One region of the Gordonia metallireducens genome, then DNA from elsewhere that is predicted to be linked to it. Evidence: predicted binding sites of a transcription regulator. Region 1 holds the regulator's gene; the other holds the start of a gene.

Region 1 (7,529 bases):
GATGAGGAAGCCGGCCAGGGACGAGTCACCCGCACCGACCGTGCTGCGCGGGACGATCGGTGGTGGGGTCGCACACCAGGTGCCCGCGGCGGTGGCGAGGACGGCACCCCGTGCTCCCAGCGTTGCCAGGACGCTGCCGCCGATCTGCTCGACGAGGTCCTGTGACGCGGTCACGACCGGCCGGAGATCGTTGCGGGACAGGGAATCACGGAGCTCGGCGGCATCGGCGCCGGTGAGCTCGGCCAATTCGTCCTCGTTGGGTTTGATCAGGTCGACGCGTCCGGCTGCGGCGGCGCGCAACGGTGCTCCCGAGGTGTCCACGGCCACCCGGCATCCGGCGGTGACCAACGCGTCGGCCACTGTCCGGTACCAGTCCTCCGGCACGCCGGGCGGAAGCGATCCGCACAGCGTGACCCAGTCCGCACCGTTCGCGTGGGTCCGTATCAGAGCGGACAGCGACTCGAGCTGAGCTGCCGTCAGGGTCACGCCCGGCGCGTTGATCTTGGTGGTGGTGCCGTCGGATTCGGCGATGGTGACGTTGGAACGGACCTCGCCGTCGACGGGGACGGCGTCGTAGGGGAGCCCGAGGTCGTCGAGCGCGGCGAGCAGGGGGTCGCCGGCGCGAGCGGGCAGCAGGGCCCGGGTCAGGAGTCCGGCGGCGGCGACGGTGCGGGCGACGTTGACGCCCTTGCCGCCCGGTTCGGCGCGGACGATGCCGGCCCGCTGGACCTCGCCGCGTCGCAGCGGGGTGGCGAGTTCGAGGGTCCGGTCGACGCTCGGATTGGCGGTGACGGTGAGGATCACGCGATCACGACCTCGACGCCGCGGGCCGACAATGCGGCGGAGAACTCCGGATCGATGCCGGAATCGGTGATGAGGACATCGATGTCGTCGATGCCGGCGAAACCGGACAGCTCCTCGCGCTCCATCTTCGAACTGTCGGCGAGGACGACGACGCGTCGGGCCGCGGCGACCATCGCCGACTTCACGGCCGCCTCGTCGGGGTCGGGGGTGGACAGTCCGTGCGCCTCGCTCAGCCCGTTGGTGCCGATGAACGCGGTCGTCACGCGGAGGCGTCCCAGGGCGGCGACCGTCTCGGCGCCGACCGTCGCCTGGGTGAGCCCGCGGACGCGACCGCCGAGGGCGTGGAGACCGTCGGCGTGGTGGCCCGCGAGCAGCCCGGCGATCGGGAGGCTGTTGGTGACCACCGTGAGGTCGCGGTCGCGCGGCATGGCCTCGGCGGCCCGGAAGGTGGTGGTACCGGCGTCGAAGAGGACCGACCCGCCGTCGGGCGGGAGGAAGCGGAGAGCGGCACGGCCGATCGCGGCCTTCTCCTCGGTCTGCTCCGTCTCACGCTCGTCGATGCCGAGTTCACCGATCACTCGCAGGACCTCGGGGCGGACGGCGCCGCCATGGACGCGCTGCAGGTGCCCGGCGCGTTCGAGGACCGCGAGGTCGCGGCGGACCGTCTCACTCGTCACGTCGAACTTCGCGGCGAGCTCGGCGACCGAGGCGCGTCCTGCGACGCGCACTTCCTCGGCGATGGCCTGCTGTCTCTCCTCGGCGTACACACCGGCTCCGTTCTGATCGTTCCCGTGGCTCGTGTCCGAAGGCCCTGATTGACTTCGTCAATGTGGGAACATGTTGCTTTGCGTGTTGTAGTAACTGTGTTTACGCCTGTTTGTGTTGACAAGTCAAGAAGAATTTGTAACCGTGGTCACATGACGCAGAATCTGACGGGGACGCCGGTCGTCGGTGGTGTGGCTCTCGGGCCCGCGCTCTGGCCGGGACGCCGACCCGACCACTCCGCGGAGGCGCTGAGCGCGGGCGTCGAGATCGCCGAGGACCAGCGCGCCGCGGAGGCCGAACGGTTCACCGCCGCCGCGGCTGCGGTCGCCGCGCGTCTGCGTGAGCGTGCATCCCAGAACACCGGTGTCGCCGCCGAGGTCCTCACCGCCACCGCCGGACTCGCGGAGGATCGCGGGTGGATCGGTGCCGCCTCGGGACTCATCGCCAAGGGGGCCTCGGCCCCGTCGGCAGCGGTCGCCGCCACCGAACAGTTCGCCGCCGTGTTCACCAAGCTCGGTGGACTCATGGCCGAGCGCGTCACCGATCTCAACGACGTCCGCGACCGCATCCTCGCCGAGCTGTTGGGCCTGCCCGAGCCCGGAGTGCCCACGCCGGATGTGCCGTCGGTCCTGCTCGCCGACGACCTGGCGCCCGCCGACACCGCGGGGCTCGATCCCGCCACCACCATCGCGCTCGTCACCCGCCTCGGCGGGCCCACCAGCCACACCGCGATCATCGCCCGGCAGCTCGGCATCCCGTGCATCGTCGCGGTCCCCGGCCTGGACGAGATCGATTCGGGCACGGTGATACTCGTGGACGGGACAACCGGTGAGGTCGTCGTGGAACCCGATGACGCCGCAGCGCGCGCCCGCGTCGACGAGCACACCCGTCAGGCGGCTCTGGTCGCGGGCTGGTCGGGTCCGGGACGCACCGCCGACGGTGTCGAGGTGGCGATCCTGGCCAACGTCGCCGACGGGTCGTCGGCCCGCGCGGCCACCGACCATGCGGTGGAGGGTGTCGGACTGTTCCGCACCGAACTGGCCTTCCTCGAACGCGCCGACGAACCGACGGTGGAGGAGCAGGCGGACATCTACCGCGAGGTCCTCGACGCATTCGGCGGCCGCAAGGTCGTCATCCGCACCCTCGACGCCGGCTCGGACAAGCCGCTGCGCTTCGTGAACCAGCCCGAGGAGGCCAATCCGGCTCTCGGTGTTCGCGGCGACCGGATCGCCCTGGCGCACCCCGAGATCCGCGCCCACCAACTCGACGCCATCGCGCGCGCCGCCGAGGGCTCCGAGACGAGCCCCTGGGTCATGGCGCCGATGATCGCCTCACCGGCCGAGGCGGCGGCCTTCGCCGCGCAGGTGCGCGAACGGGGACTGACCGCCGGGGTCATGATCGAGGTCCCCGCCGCCGCGATCCTCGCGCCGGCGATCCTGTCCGAGGTCGATTTCGTCTCGATCGGCACCAATGACCTCACGCAGTACACGATGGCCGCCGACCGGATGTCGGCCGACCTCGCATCCCTGACCGATCCGTGGCAGCCGGCCGTCCTGCACCTCATCGCGACGGTCGCGCGGGCCGGACGGGATCAGGGGAAACCGGTGGGCGTGTGCGGCGAGGCGGCGGCGGACCCGATCCTCGCCTGTGTGCTCGTCGGACTCGGGGTGACCTCGTTGTCGAGTGCTCCGGTGGCGGCCGCTGCGGTCGGTGCCCGGCTCGCCGGCGTCACGCGAGCAACCTGCGAAAACGCAGCGGCAGCCGCGCTCGCCACCACCGATCCGGCTGCGGCTCGCGCGGCTGCCGCCGCGGTCCTCGAGAGCTGAGGGGTCAGATTCGCCGCATCACGGTGACGACCTTGCCGAGGATGACGGCCTCGTCGCCCGGGATCGGGTCGAACAGCTCGTTGTGCGGCATCAGCCAGACGTGACCCTTCTGGCGTTTGAAGGTCTTGACCGTGGCCTCGCCGTCGATCATCGCGGCGACGATGTCACCGTTGTCGGCCACGTTCTGCTGGCGGACGACCACCCAGTCGCCGTCGCAGATCGCAGCGTCGATCATCGACTCGCCGACGACCTTCAGCAGGAACAGCGAACCCTCGCCGACGAGCTCGCGGGGGAGCGGGAACACGTCCTCGACGGCTTCTTCTGCGAGTATCGGACCACCTGCGGCGATCCGGCCGAGCACCGGCACGAAGGTGGGCTCGGGCAGCGCGCCACCGGTCGGTGACGTGGGCGTCGGCGGCTCGCTCGGCGCGATGTTGACCGCCCGCGGACGATTGGCGTCGCGTTTGAGCAGGCCCTTGCGTTCGAGTGTCCGCAGCTGATGGGCGACGGAGGAGGTCGAGGTGAGACCCACCTCGTCACCGATCTCACGGATGCTCGGCGGGTAACCGCGTTCGCGCACGGATTTGCGGATCACCTCGAGTACTCCGCGCTGCCGCGGCGTCAGCGAGGCCTCGGCCGCCGCTATGTCTGCCGGGGTGACGGGCTCGTCGGCGCCCCGCGCTCCGGTGCGCTTACCGCCGTCATCGCTCATGATCGGGCTTCCTCTCGATTTCCGAACGTGCTGGTAGATCGCTTGTCTGCCGACGACCCTAGCCCAGAATGCCGACCGCATCAAACATTTGTTCGACGTGTCGCGAGACAATTGTCGGAGTGCCGTGCTACAAATTCGAACATCAGTTCATCGAACAGGTGATCGACACTCGAACAGTTCGAACGCCGACGACGCAGTCGGACGCACGGACAGAGTTCGACCGGAAACACGGAGGGCACCATGCGCACCGCCACTCTCATCGACCCCGTCCGCTCCACCGATCCGGTCCGCGGTGACATCCTGGAACGTCCGCGCCCGATGCGCCGCGGCGACGGCCGCCGTCCCGCCGACGGCCGCCCGGTGCCCGAGTCGGTGGTTCGGGTCCGTCGGGTCGCCTCCACCCAGTGCGCCTCGCCGGTCGGCCTGCGCGGTCGTGGACCCGTCGTCCCGGCCCAGCATCCCGCGCAGCCCGCCCCCTCGGCGGTCATCCGCCGGCGCCGGCGCACGGCGACGGCAATCCTGGCCGGCGTCGGACTCGCCCTGGCGGTGTGGGTCATCGCGGTCGTCGGGCAGAACTACGCCGCAACGGTCACGCCTTCCTCGGTCGGCACCGAGGTCGTCCACGTGCGCTCGGGCGACTCGCTGAGCACCATCGCATCACGCGTCGCCCCGGAGATGCCCCGCGAGGCGGTCGTCGACGAGATCATCCAGCTGAACGACCTCCCGTCCAGCGGCCTTCGCGTCGGCCAGCCCCTCCTCGCCCCCCGGTATCACTGAGCGCGGGCGGTATCCTCGATGTCACAGGGACCGGCCGACTACCGGCCTGGCATGCGGCCCGGCTGCATCAGAGTGTCCCGTGACCTGCGTGAGGATACGATGCGCTGCCCCTTCTGCAAGAACGACGACACCAAGGTCATCGACTCGCGTGTCGCTGATGAGGGGCAGGCCATCCGGCGTCGCCGCTCCTGCGTGGAGTGTGGGCGACGCTTCTCGACCGTGGAGAGCGCAGTGCTCGCGGTGGTCAAACGCAACGGGGTCACCGAACCGTTCAGTCGCGAGAAGGTGATGCGGGGCGTCCGGCGCGCATGCCAGGGACGCCACGTCGCCGAGGACGCGCTGGCACAGCTCGCCCAGCAGGTCGAGGACACGGTACGTGCCAGCGGATCGGCCGAGATCCCCAGCAACGAGGTCGGACTCGCGATTCTCAAGCCGCTGCGCGACCTCGACGAGGTTGCCTACCTGCGCTTCGCGTCGGTGTATCGCTCGTTCGACTCCGTCGAGGACTTCCAGCGCGAGATCGACGACCTGCGTTCGGCGTCGTCCGATTCCGGAAAGGCCTCAGCCGAGTCGGTCAAGAGTTCGTAGGACCCGCTTCTCCGACACCGGGTACGCGGTACCGAGTCGCTCGGCGAACAATCCCACCCGCAGCTCCTCGACGAGCCACTGCGCCTCGTCGTTGACGACCGCCTTCCGGTGCTCGGGCACCTGCGTCAGTCGCTGGGCCCACCGCTCGGTCACCCGGTCGACGACGGCCACTCCGGCCTGGTCCCGGGCCGCGGAGGCCGGCAGTGCCGTCAACCGGGCTTCGGCCGCCGCGAGATAGCGCGGCACGTTCTCCAGATGTCGTCGCGCGGTGGCGGCGATGAAGCCGTCGAAGACGAGATTGTCGAGCTGTTCGGCGACGTCGTCGGCTGCGAGTGAACCGGCATGACGGTCGATCGCGGCGCGTACCGGCGCCACCCACCCGAGGGATTCGACAGCGAGAGAGAAATACTCCGGCGCCGATTCGGAGATCCGCGGCCGCAGTTTCTCCGTGAGCGCGCGGAACGCCTCGGGTGAGCGCACCGCGGACAGCGTGCCGGCGTCGAGGCCCGCGACGACATCGCGGATGGCGCGGCGTGTGCAGTCGGCCAGCAGCGCATCGAGATCCGGGTAGGGACTCTGACTCAACGCGAGTCGGCCCGCCGCCCCGAGTGAACCGGCGACCCGTCGGTGCAGCGGCGGGATCGCGAGGTCGAGCAGTGCGACGATCCCTCTCTCCGCCAACCGATCACGGGTCTGCTCCGAGGCTGCGTCGATCACGACCACCCCGCGGGTTCGCCCGGCATCGTCGGTGATCGCGTCGATTGTCGGGTAGCGGGTGAGGCGCTGTCCGGCGATGTCGACGGTCCGCTGGGCGGCGAGCGTGCCGATGCCCTCGTCGGTCCAGGTGCGGTACAGGGTGCGCTTCACCGTCTTCGTCGCGGCGGGGGTGCCCGCACGCTGGAGTTCGGCGATGGAATCGGCACGCGCGGTGATCTTTCCGGCGTCGTCGACCACCGCGAAGTGCATCCTGAGGTGGGCCGGAACCCGGTCGACGTCGAAATCGGCTGCGGTGACCGTCATCTGCGTGATCGTGGTGAGCTCGCGTGCGAGCCCGACCGTGAGCGGTTCGCTCCGGGGTGTGAGGCGCGCCAGGGCCAGCTCGGCGAAACGCTGTGCCGGGGACATCGACTTGCGCAGCTGCTTGGGCAGCGACTTCACCAGTGCGGTGGCCAGTTCCGTCCGCATGCCGGGCACCGACCAGTCGAAACCCGCCGAGCGCACATGGGGGAGCAGAGCGCGCGGGATGATCACGGTGACACCGTCATCGGGTGCGCCGGGTTCGAACCGGTAGCGGAGTTCGAATCGTGTGTCGCCCTGTTGCCAGGCACCCGGGTAGTCGGTGGGCGCGGCCTCGGTGCTCGCCGCGACGTCCTCGGGCTTCAGATCGAGCAGAGCCGCGTCAGAACGTCGGGCCTTCTTCCACCACGTGTCGAAGTGCCGTGCGGAGGTGACCTCGGGGCCGACGCGCTTGTCGTAGAACTCGAAGAGCTGATCCTCGGTGATCACCAACCCGCGCGTGCGCATGCGGTTCTCGACGTCGGAGGCCGCTTCGAGCAGGGCGCGGTTGCGTTCGAAGAACGGGTGCTGGGTACGCCAGTCGCCCTCGACGAGGGCATGGCGGATGAACAGTTCGCGGGAGACGACCGGGTCGATGGGGCCGTAGTCGACGCGACGTTGCGCGACGAGTGTGACGCCGTACAGCGTGACCCGTTCGTAGGCCATCGCGGCACCGCGCTTCGACGACCAGTGCGGCTCGCTGTACGTGCGTTTGACCAGATCGCCGGCCAGCTTCTCCGCCCACAACGGATCGATGCCGGCGACCGTGTGCGCGAACAGGCGAGAGGTTTCGAGGACCTCGGCGGCCATGATGAACGACGGCGGCTTCTTGGCGAGCGGGGACGCCGGGAAGATCATCAGGGTCGTGTTGCGGGCCCCGGTGAACTCGCGGCCCTCGGTGTTGCGCGCGGCGATGTTGGACAGCAGACCCGAGAGGATGGCGCGGTGGACCGCGTCGGCGTCGACCTCGGGGAGGTCGGAACCGGCCGGACTCACCGGCC
Region 2 (7,529 bases), on a different contig from region 1:
CACGGCACCGTCCCCCTGGATTTCGGGTTCGACGACGACGAGACCGACGAGCGCACGCCGCCGGCTCCGGTCACCCCGATCTCCGCTCCCGTCGCACAGGCACCCGTCGAGGCCGCCCCGGTCGAGGCACATGTCGAGGACGAGCCCGCCGAACCCGCACTCCGGGAGACCACCGACGCCGAGCCGGCGGCCACCCCGGACAGCACTCCTAATTCATCGGAGTCGTCGGCGACCCGCGATTCCGGACCGGCCCACGCCGACCGTCCGCGCAAGAAGAAGACCCGCAAGCCCGCCGTGCCCGCCTGGGAGGACGTCCTGCTCGGCGTACGTAGCAACGGGAACAGCTGATCGATGTCGGCACGCGCCGCCACCGTCTGGTTCATCGACTCCCCTGATCCGGCCGACGACCTCCGAACCGTCGTGCGCGCTCCACAGCATGACCATCAGCACGCCCAGCAGCTCGCGTCGAAGATCTACGGCGACAGCGTGCTCGTCCCGCTCGTCGACACCGACCTCGCGACCGCGGCCGCGGCGAAGGACCACCACGTCTACGCCGGCTTCTACGGCTCGCTCGCCGTGGTCTCGTGTTCACTGTTCGAGACGGCGACCCCCTCGATGCTGACCCGAACGCTGACCGCGATCCGTCCGAGCACGGTGACGACGTTGCTCTACACCGAACCCGAGACATCGTTCGGCGCATTCGCGCGATGGGAGTCGGGGTCACTTCGACGCTCGTTCTCCGCCGACCCGGTGACCATCCACGAGGACGAGGGCCTCCCGTTCACCTTCGAGAAGCCGTTCTGGGGCGGCGAGTTCCCTCTCACCTACGCCGACGGCGTGCCGAACCAAGGTATGGCACTCCCCTTCCATCCGGCGCAGCTCGCCGAGGAGGCCAACCGGTCCTGGCTCGGGTTCCGCTACACCCACCCCCTCGCGGCGACGGACCTCGATCCGGCCGACATCACCGTCACCTGCTTCGCACTCCATCCCGCGGAATACGAGCCGACCGCCGACGATTTCGAGAACTACCGGCGAGCCACCGCCGCGCGTGGCGCGGACCGCAGCGCGCCCGCGGGGGCACCTCGCAAGCGTGGACGGTTCCGGGAGTATTTCGGGTTCTAGGTCGAGGACGATCGCCCGGTCTCAACCTCTGAGGCATGGGGGCGTTTACATGCGTCACCCTCGCTCCCTGCGGCTTGAGAGCGCAGCGAGCCTCTGAGGCCTGGTGAAACACCGTCGCCCACCTGACTACCGGTCGACGTCAACCCGACCGGCAGACTTCGATCGACGTCGGCCGGTCGAGTTGAGGTTCGGCAGTCGGGATTTGGGCGCTTCTCAGGGAGCGGACCCGTTCGACCCTGACGACGGCCGGTTCACCAGCTTCGAGGCTCGCTGGGTCAGCTGCGCGGGTACGCCGCCGCGAGGAGGATCGAGGCGAGGGTGGCTTCGGCGTCGGAGGCGATGCGCAGGTCGATGACCTGACGCATCTGGAGGCGTGGGGTATCGCCGGACTCGGTGTCGGGTCCGTGGATCTCGGTGCGCACTTGTTGGAGGTGTTCGGCGAACCGGCGGGGTATGTCGGGTCGCCGGTTGATGCGTTCAGGATTCGGTGGTGCGCCGGGTTCGGCGTTGAGCCGCCAGGCGCAGCGCCCTTCGTCGGGTCCTTCACGCACCATGCGGGTGGTGTAGCCGCCGGGTTGGTTACTCACCATGCGGTTGTGTTTCGGGCACGCCGGGGCGAGGTCGGTGATGTCGGTGAGTCCGCCGTCGGCCCAGTCGAGTTGGGCGTGATGCATTTCCACGTGTGCGGCGGCCAGGCCGCAGCCGGGGGTGGAGCAGTTCTCGCCGTCGGGTCGGGCGAAGGACACGAGTCGTTGTTCCCGGGTGGCCAGGCGTTTGCCGCGGCCGAAGTACAGCGGGACGGCGGTGGCGTCTTTGAACACCGCCAACCAGGGTTGGGCATCGGCGGCCATGTTGATGAGGTCGGGGATGGGGATCGGGGTGCCGGTGGCGGTGGTGGCGAACCCGGCTTCGCGGCGGAGGTCGGTGAGGTCGGCTTTGATGATCAGCTGGGTCGGCAACCCGCGGTGACTCTTACCCAGGAGGCCGTCGTCGAAGACGGCTTTGAGGAGTGCGTTGACGGCGTCGTGGTTGAGCTGGGCGGGGGTGCGGTCATCGCGCGCGGCAGCCGCTTCGACCATCTCCGGATCGGCGTCCTCAATAGAACCGATGGGCGAGTCGGGGTCGTCGGGGTTGTTCATGCCGGGTTTGGCCCACACGGCGAGCAGCATCGTGACCCGGGCGAGCGCTTCGGGGGTGAGGTTGGCGGTTATCTTGGCGGTGCCGTCGGCGCGTTGGCGGTGGACTGACAGGTTGCGGCGGCGTTTGCGGTCGGTGTCGTCGGCGAGTGTGCCGTCGGGGTCGAGGTGGGCCAGTAGCCGCGCGCCGAGGGCGGTGATGTCGGCTGGGGTGTGGTCGATGGCGATCTCGGCCATCTGTCGTTCGGCGGCGACTTTGATGTCGTGGTCGACGGCGTGCGGGATCTGCTCGAGCACCTCGACGACCGCTCGCACGTGCGCAGGCCCGACACGGCCACCGGCGAACGCCTCGGCCAGGGCGGGATGCTGCGGCGGTAGCTGCTCGCCGGTGTGGCTGGGAAAGGTTGCGGTGGCGGACATCTGGTTGCGGCGTCGGATCGGTTCGGCGACGCGCAACCGGTGAGTCATGAACTGGATGACGCTGCGGTGACCGGTCTTACGGGGCAGATCTCGTTCGGTGGCTTCGACGATCTGACGGTCACCGGCGAAACTCAGTCGCGCCATGGCACGTTCGGTCTCGACAGCGACGTCGACGAGTTCGGCATCCGAACACTGCGTCAGATCGGCGGCCTGGAGTTCGGCGGTGATCCGATGCGATTCCTGCACGAGTTCACAAGCGCGCGAAACCGGGGCGTCGGACTGCGACATCTCGGTCAAGACGGTCACCCCCCGGAGACAGTTTTCGAATGTATGTTCGACTGTACTCCGAAACTTGTTGCTGTGCAACGATTGCCGAGACCATCGCGATCGCCGAAGTTGTCGGTGGCATCTGGTATTGGGCGTTGGTGGTTGTCCCTTCGATACGCTCGCAAGCTCGCTACTCAGGGAGCAGAACACCGCCCGACACGCTCGCTACTCAGGGAGCACGACGACCGCCCGACACGCTCGCTACTCAGGGAGCAGAACGACCACCCGGCAAGCTCGCCACTCAGGGAGCAGAACGACCACCCGGCAAGCTCGCCACTCAGGGAGCAGAACGACCGCCCGGCAAGCTCGCTACTCAGGAAGCAGAACGACCGCTCGCTACCTAGGCGAGCTAGGGAAATAGCTAGCTAGCTAGCTACCTAGCTACCTAGCTAGATAGATAGCTAAATAGCTAGATAACAGAACGGTCAGCGACCCATGATCAACAGCGCGATCGATGAGGTGACCCCGGCTAGAAAGCCGATGAGAAGACCCCACACGATCCAGCGCCAGACGTAGCGGTAGCGGAACTCCCAGAGGGTCCAGCCGAGGCCGCCGGCGACGATGAGCACCGCTGCGATGCCGAGGAACTTCAGGATGCCGCCGATGAGTTCGTAGATCCCGACGAGCACGAAGGCGCCGAAGAGCGCACACACCGCAGACACGATGATCCCGAGCGCCCAGGGCGTGGGCTCCGCGGTCCGATCGAACGGTTCGGGGGTGTTCACTCCCCCATCGTGCCCGATCGGACGCGTTCGTAAAACGCAACGGCGGCGGCTGTCGCGACGTTGAGCGAATCGGTTCCGCGACTCATCGGGATGCGGGCCTTCACGTCTGTCGCCGCCATCGCCGACGCGGTGAGACCCGGACCCTCGGCGCCTACGAGGAAGGCGACCTTCTCGGCGTCGACCGCCTCGGCGAGCGTCACGGCGTCAGGGTCGGGGGTCATCGAGACGAGACGGAAGTCGCGCGAGCGCAGTTCGTCGAGTCCGCGCGGCCACTCGTCGAACTTCGCGAAGGGCACCAGCAGGGCGTGACCCATCGAGACCCGCACGCAGCGCCGGTACAGCGGGTCGGCGCAGCCCTGACCGAACAGGACGGCGTCGACTCCGAGGCCGGCGGCATTGCGGAAGATCGAGCCGATGTTCTCGTGGTCGTTGACGCCTTCGAGGATCGCGACGGTGCGCGCGGTCTCCAGGATCTCGGGCACCGACAACACCTCGGGGCGTCGCGCGACGGCGAGGACTCCGCGGTTGAGATGGAACCCGACGATCTCGGCCATCACCTCGGCCGAGGCGCGGAAGAACGGGACACCCGACAGCGACGGGTCGCGCAGATCGTCGTCGAGTTCCTTGAGGCGCTTGTCGACGCCGAGGAAGGCGTGGGCCGAGAATCGCGAGGCGATCATGCGCTGCGCGACGAGCACGCCCTCCGCGATCACCAGGCCACGTCCTGGCCGGCCGCCGGGCAGCACCGGGAGGTCGGGCCGGCGGTCCACCGAGTTGAGGTCTCGAAAGTCCTCGACCCGGGGATCCTGCGGGTCGTCGATGTCGATCACTTCCACTGCGAGCCCGGGCACCGCAACAGTGTGCCACCCGGACCGCCGTGACCTCGATACGGTCCTCGGCTGACGCCTCGGACCTACTCGGCCGGCAGGTTGACACCCGGTACAAGACCCAATGAATGCCCGAGACGCGGCGATGTGAAAACGTTGAGGACGTGACCAACAGCGGCTCGACATCTCAGTCACGTCTGTCCCTCAAGCGCGCCACCGACGCCGACTGGGACGACATCATCACCACGGATGCCCGCGCATTCGCGATGCGCAATCCGCTGCCCGACGACGAGCGCGCCGACCTTCGCGGCAAGGTCGCCGACGACGACATCGTCCTGGTGCGCGACACCGGCCTGCCGTCGAAGCCCCTTGTCGGGGTGTCGATGTTCTACCGGATGTCGATGTCGCTGCCCGGTGCAGGTGTCGCCGACGCCGCCGGTCTGTCGTGGGTCTCGGTGGCCTCGACGCATCGTCGTCGGGGAATCCTGCGCACGATGCTGACCGAGCTCTTCGAGCAGTGGGAGGCCGAGAACTACACGTTCGCGATCCTCACCGCGAGCGAGGGCACCATCTACGAGCGCTTCGGGTTCGGTCCGGCCTGCTTCTCCAACACCGTGTCGATCACGCCCGGCCAGGCCCCGCTCCGCGGCGACCAGCCGAAGGACGCGACCGTGCGGTTCGCCGACCCCGCCGAGATCGCGGCGGCCGTCCCCGATCTCCACGCGCGCTGGACCCTCACCACCCCCGGTGCACTCACCCGCACCCCCGCCTGGTGGGCACCCATCCTCGCCGACCGCCCGTCGGAACGCCCGCTGCCCGCGAGCGGACTGCACTACCTGCTGCACGACGACGGTTACGCCAGCTACCGCATCTACAAGAACGAGAACGGTGGCGTCCGCGGCGAGGTCAACGAGGTCTTCGCCGTCACCGACGACGCCCACACCGACCTGTGGCGGGTGCTGACCAGTCTCGACCTGATCCCGTCGCTCACCGCGACCATCCCGGTCGACGATCCGTTGCGGCACAAGCTCATCAACGCCCGGGCAGTGTCGATCACCGGCCTGCGTGACGAGATGTGGCTGCGCATCCTCGACATCCCGGCAGCACTGGGATCGCGGAAGTACGCCGCCGACCTCGACGTCGTCATCGAGGTCACCGACGAGTTCCGCGGTCGCGGAGGGGTGTTCACGGTGTCAGCGCGCGGTGGCGACGCCATCGTCGCCCCGGCGCCCGAGACCGCGACACCGACGGTGTCGATGGACACCTCGGCGCTGTCGAGCATCTACCTCGGCGGTACCCGCCCGTCGGCATTTGCGGCGGCCGGCCGGCTCCGCGTTGACTCCCCGACAACGCTTCGAGCTCTGGACCAGGCCTTCACCACCGATCGAGCACCGTTCTCCGGCACCTTCTTCTAGCCCTTCGCAAGCTCCGGACTCCTCAGGAAGCGATCAGACCGCCCGGGGTCGAGGTATCTCGGTGTCGGGCTTGGTGAGGATCTTGTTGAAGATCCTCACGCCCTCCCGGAGGGCGTCCCGTTCGCCGGGCGTGAGTTCGCGCAGACGGTCGCTCAGCCAAGCCTCACGTGCCGCCAGCTCTTCCTTGATGACCTCGACGCCGGACGGCGACAGCGTCACGATCGCCTGTCGGCCGTCGGTCGGGTGCGGTTCACGTTTGATCATCCCGAGGTCGGACAGCGACGCGATGACCCTTGTCATGGACGGCGGGCGAACCCGCTCGGCCGCGGCGAGGGCGCCGGGTGTCATCGGGCCTTCGTGATGCAGCGTGTACAGCGCCGAGAGCTGCGTCAGCGAGACCAACTTGTTCTCGCGACGCCCTCTCAGACGGCGCGCGAGTCGTACCACGGCGAGGGACAAGTCCCCGGAGAGACTTCCGTCGTCACCATACGGCGAATGCATTGCCCCAGCGTAAGGCATGTAAATCGCCGTCGAACCTTAAGCAATGCAAATTGACCCGGCTGGATGACAAACCGGTCGCAATTTTTGACTACACGCGTTAGCCGATCAGGTCGGAGATCGGTCCCCGCGCGAAGTAGGCGGCGAAGACGGCGGCCACCAGCCACAGGAGGGGGTGGACGGTGCGTGCCTTGCCGCTCGCGGTCGCCATGACGACCCAGCTGATGAAGCCCACGCCGATGCCGTTGGCGATCGAGTAGGTGAACGGCATCGTCACGAGCGTGAGGAAAGCAGGCAGTGCGTAGTCCATGCGGGAGAAGTCGACGTCGCGCAGCTGGCCGATCATCATCGCACCGACCACGACGAGTGCGGGCGCGACCGCCTCGAGCGGGATCACCTCGTACAGCGGGGTCAGGAACATCGCGGCGAGGAACAGGACACCGGTGACGATGTTGGCGAGACCGGTGCGCGCGCCCTCGGCGATACCGGAGGCCGATTCGACGAAGACCGTGTTCGACGACGAGGAGGCGACGCCGCCGGCGATGGCACCACTGCCCTCGACGACCAGCGCACGGCCGATGCCCGGCAGGTTGCCCTTCTCGTCGGTCAGGCCGGCTTCCTTGCCGAGGCCGGTCATCGTGCCCATGGCGTCGAAGAAGTTGGAGAGCACGAGCGCGAAGACGAACACCGAAGCGGCGAGCACACCGATGCGGGTGAACGCACCGAAGAGATCGACGTCGCCGACGAGGCTCAGGTCGGGCAGTCCGCCGAGTGCCTTGGGAATGTCAGGGACGGACAGGCCCCAGCCCGACGGGTTGTCCATGCTCGAGCCGTAGTCGAAGATCTGCTCCAGCACGATCGACAAGATGGCGGTGATCACGATGCCGATCAGCAGGCCGCCGGGCACCCTGCGTACGACGAGCACGCCCATGATCAGCACGCCGAGCGCGAAGATCAGGGTCGGGACGGTCGCGATCGAGTTGTCGACGCCGAGCTGCACCGGCACGGTGGTGCCCGCGGCGTCGGGGATGCGCTTCACGAACCCCGCGTCGACGAAGC

The links. The regulator LexA, encoded in region 1, represses DNA repair genes until DNA is damaged. The targets are predictions, from matches to a motif close to CGAACANNTGTTCG.
Region 2: a site for LexA is predicted at 3,002-3,015, ahead of LQD00_RS11325 (HNH endonuclease signature motif containing protein). Genes of this name have one in related genera too.

Annotation. Positions count from the first base shown of each region.
Region 1 covers NZ_JAJQJP010000057.1:195,887-203,415, reverse strand. Annotated here, with positions in the region: gene pfkB (1-phosphofructokinase) at 1-804, opposite strand, end outside; gene LQD00_RS22290 (DeoR/GlpR family DNA-binding transcription regulator) at 801-1,571, opposite strand; gene LQD00_RS22285 (putative PEP-binding protein) at 1,722-3,395, shown strand; gene lexA (transcriptional repressor LexA) at 3,400-4,107, opposite strand; gene LQD00_RS22275 (LysM peptidoglycan-binding domain-containing protein) at 4,348-4,884, shown strand; gene nrdR (transcriptional regulator NrdR) at 4,984-5,472, shown strand; gene hrpA (ATP-dependent RNA helicase HrpA) at 5,446-7,529, opposite strand, start outside.
Region 2 covers NZ_JAJQJP010000029.1:49,077-56,605, reverse strand. Annotated here, with positions in the region: gene sepH (septation protein SepH) at 1-348, shown strand, start outside; gene LQD00_RS11330 (DUF6928 family protein) at 352-1,122, shown strand; gene LQD00_RS11325 (HNH endonuclease signature motif containing protein) at 1,398-2,966, opposite strand; gene LQD00_RS11320 (DUF2537 domain-containing protein) at 3,431-3,730, opposite strand; gene LQD00_RS11315 (TrmH family RNA methyltransferase) at 3,727-4,581, opposite strand; gene LQD00_RS11310 (GNAT family N-acetyltransferase) at 4,722-5,972, shown strand; gene LQD00_RS11305 (MarR family winged helix-turn-helix transcriptional regulator) at 6,006-6,473, opposite strand; gene LQD00_RS11300 (NCS2 family permease) at 6,571-7,529, opposite strand, start outside.